Regions from separate parts of the Hungatella sp. SB206 genome, predicted to be linked through region 1. Evidence: predicted binding sites of a transcription regulator. Region 1 holds the regulator's gene; each other region holds the start of a gene.
What was found. The regulator NrdR, encoded in region 1, represses ribonucleotide reductase genes. The targets are predictions, from matches to a motif close to CACAANATNTTGTG.
Positions count from the first base shown of each region.

Region 2: the regulator NrdR is predicted to act here: its motif matches at 1,179-1,192, upstream of M1L66_RS22610 (ribonucleoside triphosphate reductase).
Region 3: the regulator NrdR is predicted to act here: its motif matches at 829-842, upstream of M1L66_RS10500 (ribonucleoside triphosphate reductase).

Region 1 is NZ_CP096603.1:4,350,151-4,352,423, reverse strand. Features, by position in the region: gene M1L66_RS19165 (DUF975 family protein) at 1-620, shown strand, start outside; gene M1L66_RS19160 (PRC-barrel domain-containing protein) at 684-944, shown strand; gene nrdR (transcriptional regulator NrdR) at 1,131-1,583, shown strand; gene M1L66_RS19150 (YqeG family HAD IIIA-type phosphatase) at 1,592-2,119, shown strand; gene aroE (shikimate dehydrogenase) at 2,100-2,273, shown strand, end outside.
Region 2 is NZ_CP096603.1:5,078,112-5,080,384, forward strand. Features, by position in the region: gene M1L66_RS22610 (ribonucleoside triphosphate reductase) at 1-1,073, opposite strand, end outside; gene M1L66_RS22615 (manganese catalase family protein) at 1,379-1,987, opposite strand; gene M1L66_RS22620 (spore coat protein CotJB) at 1,987-2,253, opposite strand; gene M1L66_RS22625 (spore coat associated protein CotJA) at 2,253-2,273, opposite strand, start outside.
Region 3 is NZ_CP096603.1:2,432,009-2,434,281, reverse strand. Features, by position in the region: gene M1L66_RS10500 (ribonucleoside triphosphate reductase) at 1-746, opposite strand, end outside; gene hflX (GTPase HflX) at 1,016-2,263, opposite strand.

The sequences.
Region 1 (2,273 bases):
TGATTTATTTCATTGCGATCCTTTTGGTTTACCTCATAATGGTCGGAATACGAAGGATGTTCTACCATATGTGTACAGGCCAGCCGTATTCACTGGGAGATATGTTGTTTGCCTTTACTCACAGGCCTCAAAGATTTTTAGGCGTATACTTTATCAACCTGGTATTTGGTATGATCATTGGAATCCCATATTTTGTGGTAAGCGTTTCCGCCCGTATTACGGGTTATATCCCCATACTGGCAGCGCTTCAGTTTCTGATGTATCTGCTTCAGATAGTCGGAATCGTCGTGTATAGCCTGCATTTTAAAATGGCGGTTTACCTTCTGATGGAAGACCCCGAGCGGACGGTGATCAGCTGCTTCCGGGAGAGCGCGGCGCTCATGAAAGGGAACAAGGGCCGCCTGTTTTATCTGGGAATCAGCCTGATTGGGATGTATTTGCTGGGGTTCGGATCGTTTGGAATCGGGTTTTTATGGATTTTACCGTATATAGAGACGACCATGATTCACTTCTATCTCGATATGAGAGATGGACCTCGCCGGGAAGAAGCATATGATTACGAGGAACCGGTTTATGACGGCAGAAGCTGTGACGGCCTTTACGGAAATGTACCGGAGTAATAATTTGTATCACACATAGGAAATGCGCATAGAATACACTAAGGAATATAGAAGGTGCAGGCTATGCGCATTTCAGATCTTAAACAAAAAGAAGTGATTAACATCTGCGACTGCAAACGCCTTGGCTATGTGGGCGACGTGGATTTTGATATGGATACGGGCTGTCTTCTGGCGATCATCGTTCCCGGGCCGGGCTGCTTCTGTGGATTTCTGGTCAGAGAAAAAGAGTACATCATTCCCTTCTGTGACATCTGTCAGGTGGGGAGAGATATTATCCTGGTGAAAGTAGATCTGGAAAAAGCTGAGGAAAAATGCAAGATATAGTGTAATATGTGCTTGCGAATCTACGGATTGTGGGGTATGATATACATAATTAAAAAGTAACGGATCCGGAGCCGCGAAAAACTGTGTATTCTTTTTTTCGCGGTTTTGGGTCCTGCACAAAAAACAGTGGGATTTCTCATTTCTGAAAAGAAGGTAAGAGAAATCGCCCAACAGGAGGATAGCGACGTGAAATGTCCATTTTGTAATGAAGCAGATACAAAGGTCATTGATTCAAGACCGGCGGATGACAACAGCTCCATCAGGCGCCGCAGGCAGTGTGAGAAATGCGGAAAGAGATTTACAACGTATGAAAAACTGGAGACTCTGCCGCTGATGGTTATTAAGAAGGACGAGTCCAGAGAAGTCTATGAACGTTCCAAGCTGGAAAAAGGAATCCTTCATTCCTGCCACAAGCGTCCCGTTTCTTCCCAACAGATTGATTCCATGGTGGACGAGATCGAGACACAGATATTTAATATGGAAGAGAAGGAAGTCTCCAGCTCCGCGATCGGAGAGCTTGTCATGAAAAAGCTGCAGGAGGTCGATGAGGTCGCATATGTCCGTTTCGCCTCCGTATATCGTGAGTTCAAGGACGTGAATACGTTCATGGAAGAGATCGGAAAATTATTGAAAAAGTAGGAAGATGTATGTTTAACAGATTTTATCCGGATGAAGACGTGGCCTCTGCGTATGACATTCCGTATGACGCCCTTTATAAAAAGGGAATCAGAGGCGTAATCTTTGATGTAGACAACACCCTGGTGCCCCATGACGCGCCGGCGGATGAGAGAGCGAAGAACTTGTTTTCTCATCTGCGGGCGCTTGGCATGGACACCTGCCTGCTTTCCAATAACAAAGAGCCGCGGGTGGCAGCTTTTGCAGAAGCTGTCGGCGGCTCTAACTATATCTATAAGGGCGGAAAGCCGGGCGTGAAGAATTATAAGAAGGCGATGGAGCTCATGGGGACGAGCTTAAACAGCACGATATTCGTGGGAGATCAGCTGTTTACCGACGTCTACGGGGCCAAACGGACGGGAATCAGGAGCTTTCTGGTGAAGCCGATCAATCCGAAGGAAGAGATTCAGATCGTATTAAAACGGTATCCGGAGGCACTTATCTTATTTTTTTATCGCAGGGACAAAAAGAGGAGACAGTATGATAAGCGGAAAAAGTAAAGTATGCGGAGTCATGGCGTATCCGGTGGAGCACTCCATGTCACCGCTCATGCATAATTATTACTCGGAAAAGACAGGAACAGATCTCGTCTATGTACCGCTTAAAGTGGAGCCGGGACGTGTAGAGGAAGCGGTAAAAGGAGCCTACGCCCTT
Region 2 (2,273 bases), 730 kb from region 1:
TGGGAAGCCAGCGAAAACAATAGCCGGTTTCTCTCATTATCAGACCAGTCGAAGTCCGGAGTCAGCCCATAGGACGGGATTGGATACTGAAAACCGAGTCCGCTGGCATCACCCTCCAGCATAGTCTCCAGAAATGCCCGGTCCACCATATCCAGTTCCGCCTGGCACTCCCCATAGGTGAAATCCATCTCCTGTCCACCCACGATGGCCTTCTGCGATGCCATATCCTCCGGAACCATCAAATCCAGGGAAATATGGGAAAATGGTGCCTGAGTCCCCCATCTGCTGGGCGTATTTACGCCAAAGACAAATGCCTCCATACACTTTTTCACCCGGTCATACGAGAGGTTGTCCGCCTTAACAAAGGGCGCCAGATACGTATCAAAAGAAGAGAATGACTGGGAGGCCGCCCATTCATTCTGCATTATTCCCAGAAAATTGACCATCTGATTGCAGAGCGTGGCCAGATGCTTCGCCGGAGCCGCCGTAATCTTTCCTGTAATTCCGCCGAGCCCGTCCATCAGAAGCCTCTTTAAAGACCAGCCACAGCTGTAACCGGTCAGCATGGACAGGTCATGAATATGAAGATCACCATCCATATAAGCCTCGGAAATTTCCTTATCATAGATTTCCGTCAGCCAGTAATTAGTCGTAACCGCGCCTGAGTTATTTAAAATCAGACCGCCCACGGAGTATGTGACCGTAGAGTTCTCCTTCACCCGCCAGTCTTCCACCTTCACATAGTTGTCCACCACATCTTTATAATCCAGCGTTGTCTTACCGAGATTCCTGATCTTCTCCCGCTGCTTCCTGTATAATATGTATGCCTTCGCCACGTCCGTATAGCCGGCTTCCTCCAGCACCTTCTCCACGCTGTCCTGAATATCCTCGACCGCAATCTGGTCGCCCTTCATCTTTTCCTGAAAATCAGACGTCACTCTGATCGACAGCAGTTCCACAATATCTTCCGTATAAAATTTCCCCGTCGCCTTAAACGCCTTCCTTATAGCTTCGGAGATCTTTTCCAGATGAAATTCTACGATTGCCCCATCACGTTTTACTACTAAAATCATGCCTGTCCCCTCTTTCCTTATGTCTCATTTGCTCTTACAATACTCTTACAAATATACCAGATTTCCTGTAAAGTCACAACATACAATAAGCTGAAATACTGTATACACAATATCTTGAGTAAATGTTTCAACTGCTATGGTGTTACTTGTCCCAATTCAAATGTACACATTTTTTTCAGATTTTCATCAAAAATTCTTCACATATCTCATGTATAGTAATACATGTAACAGAGAAAAACCAAACAAAACTTTTTTTCATACTCTGGCCGGCAAGAATCCCCCTCTTGCCGGCCCCTCCCTTTTTATCAGCAATTATTCTTTACATCAAAGCTGGGATTAAAAGCATAAAAATTCTTACTGTCTAAATTATCCTGGGTAATCCGCAGCGCCTCACCGAATCTCTGGAAATGCACCACTTCTCTTTCCCTTAAGTAACGGATCGGGTCACAGACCTCCGGATCCGTCACTACACGCAGAATGTTATCATAGGTGCTCCGGGCCTTTTGTTCTGCCGCCATATCCTCTACCAGATCGGTGATCGGATCGCCTTTCGACTGAAACTCGCAGGCATTAAACGGAATTCCGCCCGCGGCCTGCGGCCATATACCCGTGGTGTGATCAATGTAATAAGGGCCAAAACCAGATTCCACAATCTGCTCCGGCGTTAAGTTCCTGGTGAGCTGATGAACAATCGTCGCTACAATCTCAAGGTGAGCGAGTTCCTCCGTTCCGATATCCGTGAGGAGTCCCTTGCACTCCTTATATGGCATGGCGTAGCGCTGGGATAAGTAGCGCATGGAAGCGCCCATTTCACCATCTGGTCCACCATACTGACTCATAATAAACGTCGCCATCTTAGGATTCGGTGTAGTAATATTTACCGGATACTGTAATCTCTTTTCATATCTCCACATCAGCCGCACTCTCCTTCCCAAGGCCACGGATTATTGACCCAGGTCCAGTAACTATCGGACCGGACTTCGTCAAACATCAGCGGGCCGCACTGAGCCTCATAGGCATCCATTGCCTGTTTCCGTAAATCTGATACATATTGGTAGTAATTCAGCGCATCCTGATCACTGGGATGAGTATCCAAATAGAGAATCACATCGTCCATAGCGAAGCTCGCCTCATAGACTGCCTGAAGCAAAGCACTGCAGTTCATATCGGTATTTGCCATTATCTGCACCTCCCCATGGA
Region 3 (2,273 bases), 1.9 Mb from region 1:
TTCACCTCCGGGTAGGTTAAGTTATCTATCTTTACAAAAGGAGCAAGGTAGGTATCGAAAGAGGAAAATGCCTGAGCGCCTGCCCATTCATTCTGCATTATGCCTAAAAAGTTAACCATCTGGTTGCAGAGCACGGATAAATGCTTTGCAGGGGAGGATGTGATCTTGCCCGGAATGCCGCCCAGACCTTCCATGAGAAGCTGCTTTAAGGACCAGCCCGCGCAGTAGCCTGTCAGCATGGACAAATCGTGGATATGGATATCCGCATTCCTGTGGGCATCCGCGATCTCCTGATCGTATATCTCGGACAGCCAGTAGTTTGCCGTAACCGCGCCGGAATTGCTTAAGATCAGGCCGCCTACGGAATAGGTAACGGTCGAGTTTTCCTTGACACGCCAGTCCTCCACCTTCACATAGCTGTTCACCACATCCTTATAATCCAGAATGGTATTCTTCATGTTACGGATTTTTTCTCTTTGTTTTCTGTATAAAATATAGGCCTTTGCCACATCCGTGTAACCGGTCTGCTCCAGGACGTGCTCAACGCTGTCCTGAATCTGCTCAACCGTTACCTGGCCGTCTCTCATCTTTTCCTGAAAGTCCGCCGTAACACGGAGGGACAACAGCTCCAGAATCTCATTGTTAAAATCCTTCTTTGTAGCCTTAAATGCCTTCTTTATCGCTTCCGTTATCTTATTCAGACTGAATTCAGCGACCTCCCCATCTCTTTTCAATACTGATATCATTTATACCTGACTCCTTTCCTTTTACAACCCTGACACCGCCTTAACCGGTGCATTGTTTATTATAGCAGAAGAGAAACAAAAACACAATATCTGGTTTCGCAAAAAAACATTAAAACCATATATTGTGTCTTATTATGTTTTCTTATAAGCTTCGAGTCACTTATTGCAAAACTGCGAACTGTCTGTCAGTATAGCACACCTTACACAGTTTCTCAACCACCAATTCGACCGGTGTGCTCCGCAGCCGTACATTTATGCTTTTTACCATTTTATATCAGGTTTGCATACATCTCTGCAGGCACATAGGCGCTGACAAAAATACCGTCGTCCCGGTACTCTTCCTTCAGAAGCTGGCCGTATTTCCGGATCAGCTGTATCTTTCCGGCATCCTGATAGGGGTATATCCGCTCCAGGAATACTTTCCGGCTCCTCAAAATACTCTCCAGCAGATTCAGGAGCTCGTCCAGTCCCTCCCCGGTCTTTGCCGAAATCTTCACCTGGTAATCGGAAGATAAGTCGCGGGGGATCCTCATCTCACCTGCCGCGTCTATCTTATTAAAGACTGTGATCACTTCCTTGTCGTGAACGCCCAACTCCTTCAGCGTCTCATAGACCACATACATCTGCATATCCATCTGGGGATTGGAACAGTCCACCACATGAAGAATGATGTCCGAGTACTTTGCCTCCTCCAGTGTGCTCTTAAACGCCTCGATCAGATTATGGGGCAGCTTCCGTATAAATCCGACCGTGTCAGTCAGAAGAATCTGCTCCCCGCCGGGAAGCTCTAAGTTTCTCGTCGTCGGATCCAGCGTGGCAAAGAGTTTGTCCTCCGCCAGAATTCCGGCGTCCGTAAGCGTGTTGAGCAGCGTGGACTTTCCCGCGTTGGTGTAACCCACAATGGCTGCCACCGGAGTATGGTTCCTTGTCCGCTGCTGCCTGGCCACGTCCCTGTGGCGCTTCACATCCTCCAGTTCCGCTTTCAGCTGGCCGATCCGGTCGTGAATCAGACGGCGGTCCACCTCCAGCTTCTTCTCGCCGGGACCTCTCGTTCCGATTCCGCCGCCCAGACGGGAGAGCGAATTTCTCAGTCCCACCAGTCTGGCTGCCCGGTACTTCAGCTGGGCCAGCTCCACCTGGATCTTACCTTCCCTGGTCGTCGCCCTGGAAGCGAAAATGTCGAGAATTACCATGGTACGGTCCATCACCTTCGTATCCAGTGCATCCTCCAGATTCCGAAGCTGTGCGGGCGACAGCTCGTCGTCGCAGACAATGCCAGTGGCATTCAGCTCCCAGACGCGCTCCTTCACCTCTTCGATCTTTCCCTTGCCCAGATACGTCCCCGGATGAATCCGTTCCCGGTTCTGGATGATCTTGTCCACCGTGACGGCTCCCGCCGTCTCCACAAGCTCCTCCAGCTCCTCTAAGGAGGCTGCTGCCAGGCTTTCCTCTTCCGTGCTCACGGCCACCAGAATGACCCGCTCTTCGATTTCCTTTAACTCCACTAAATCAGCCATTGATCTCCTA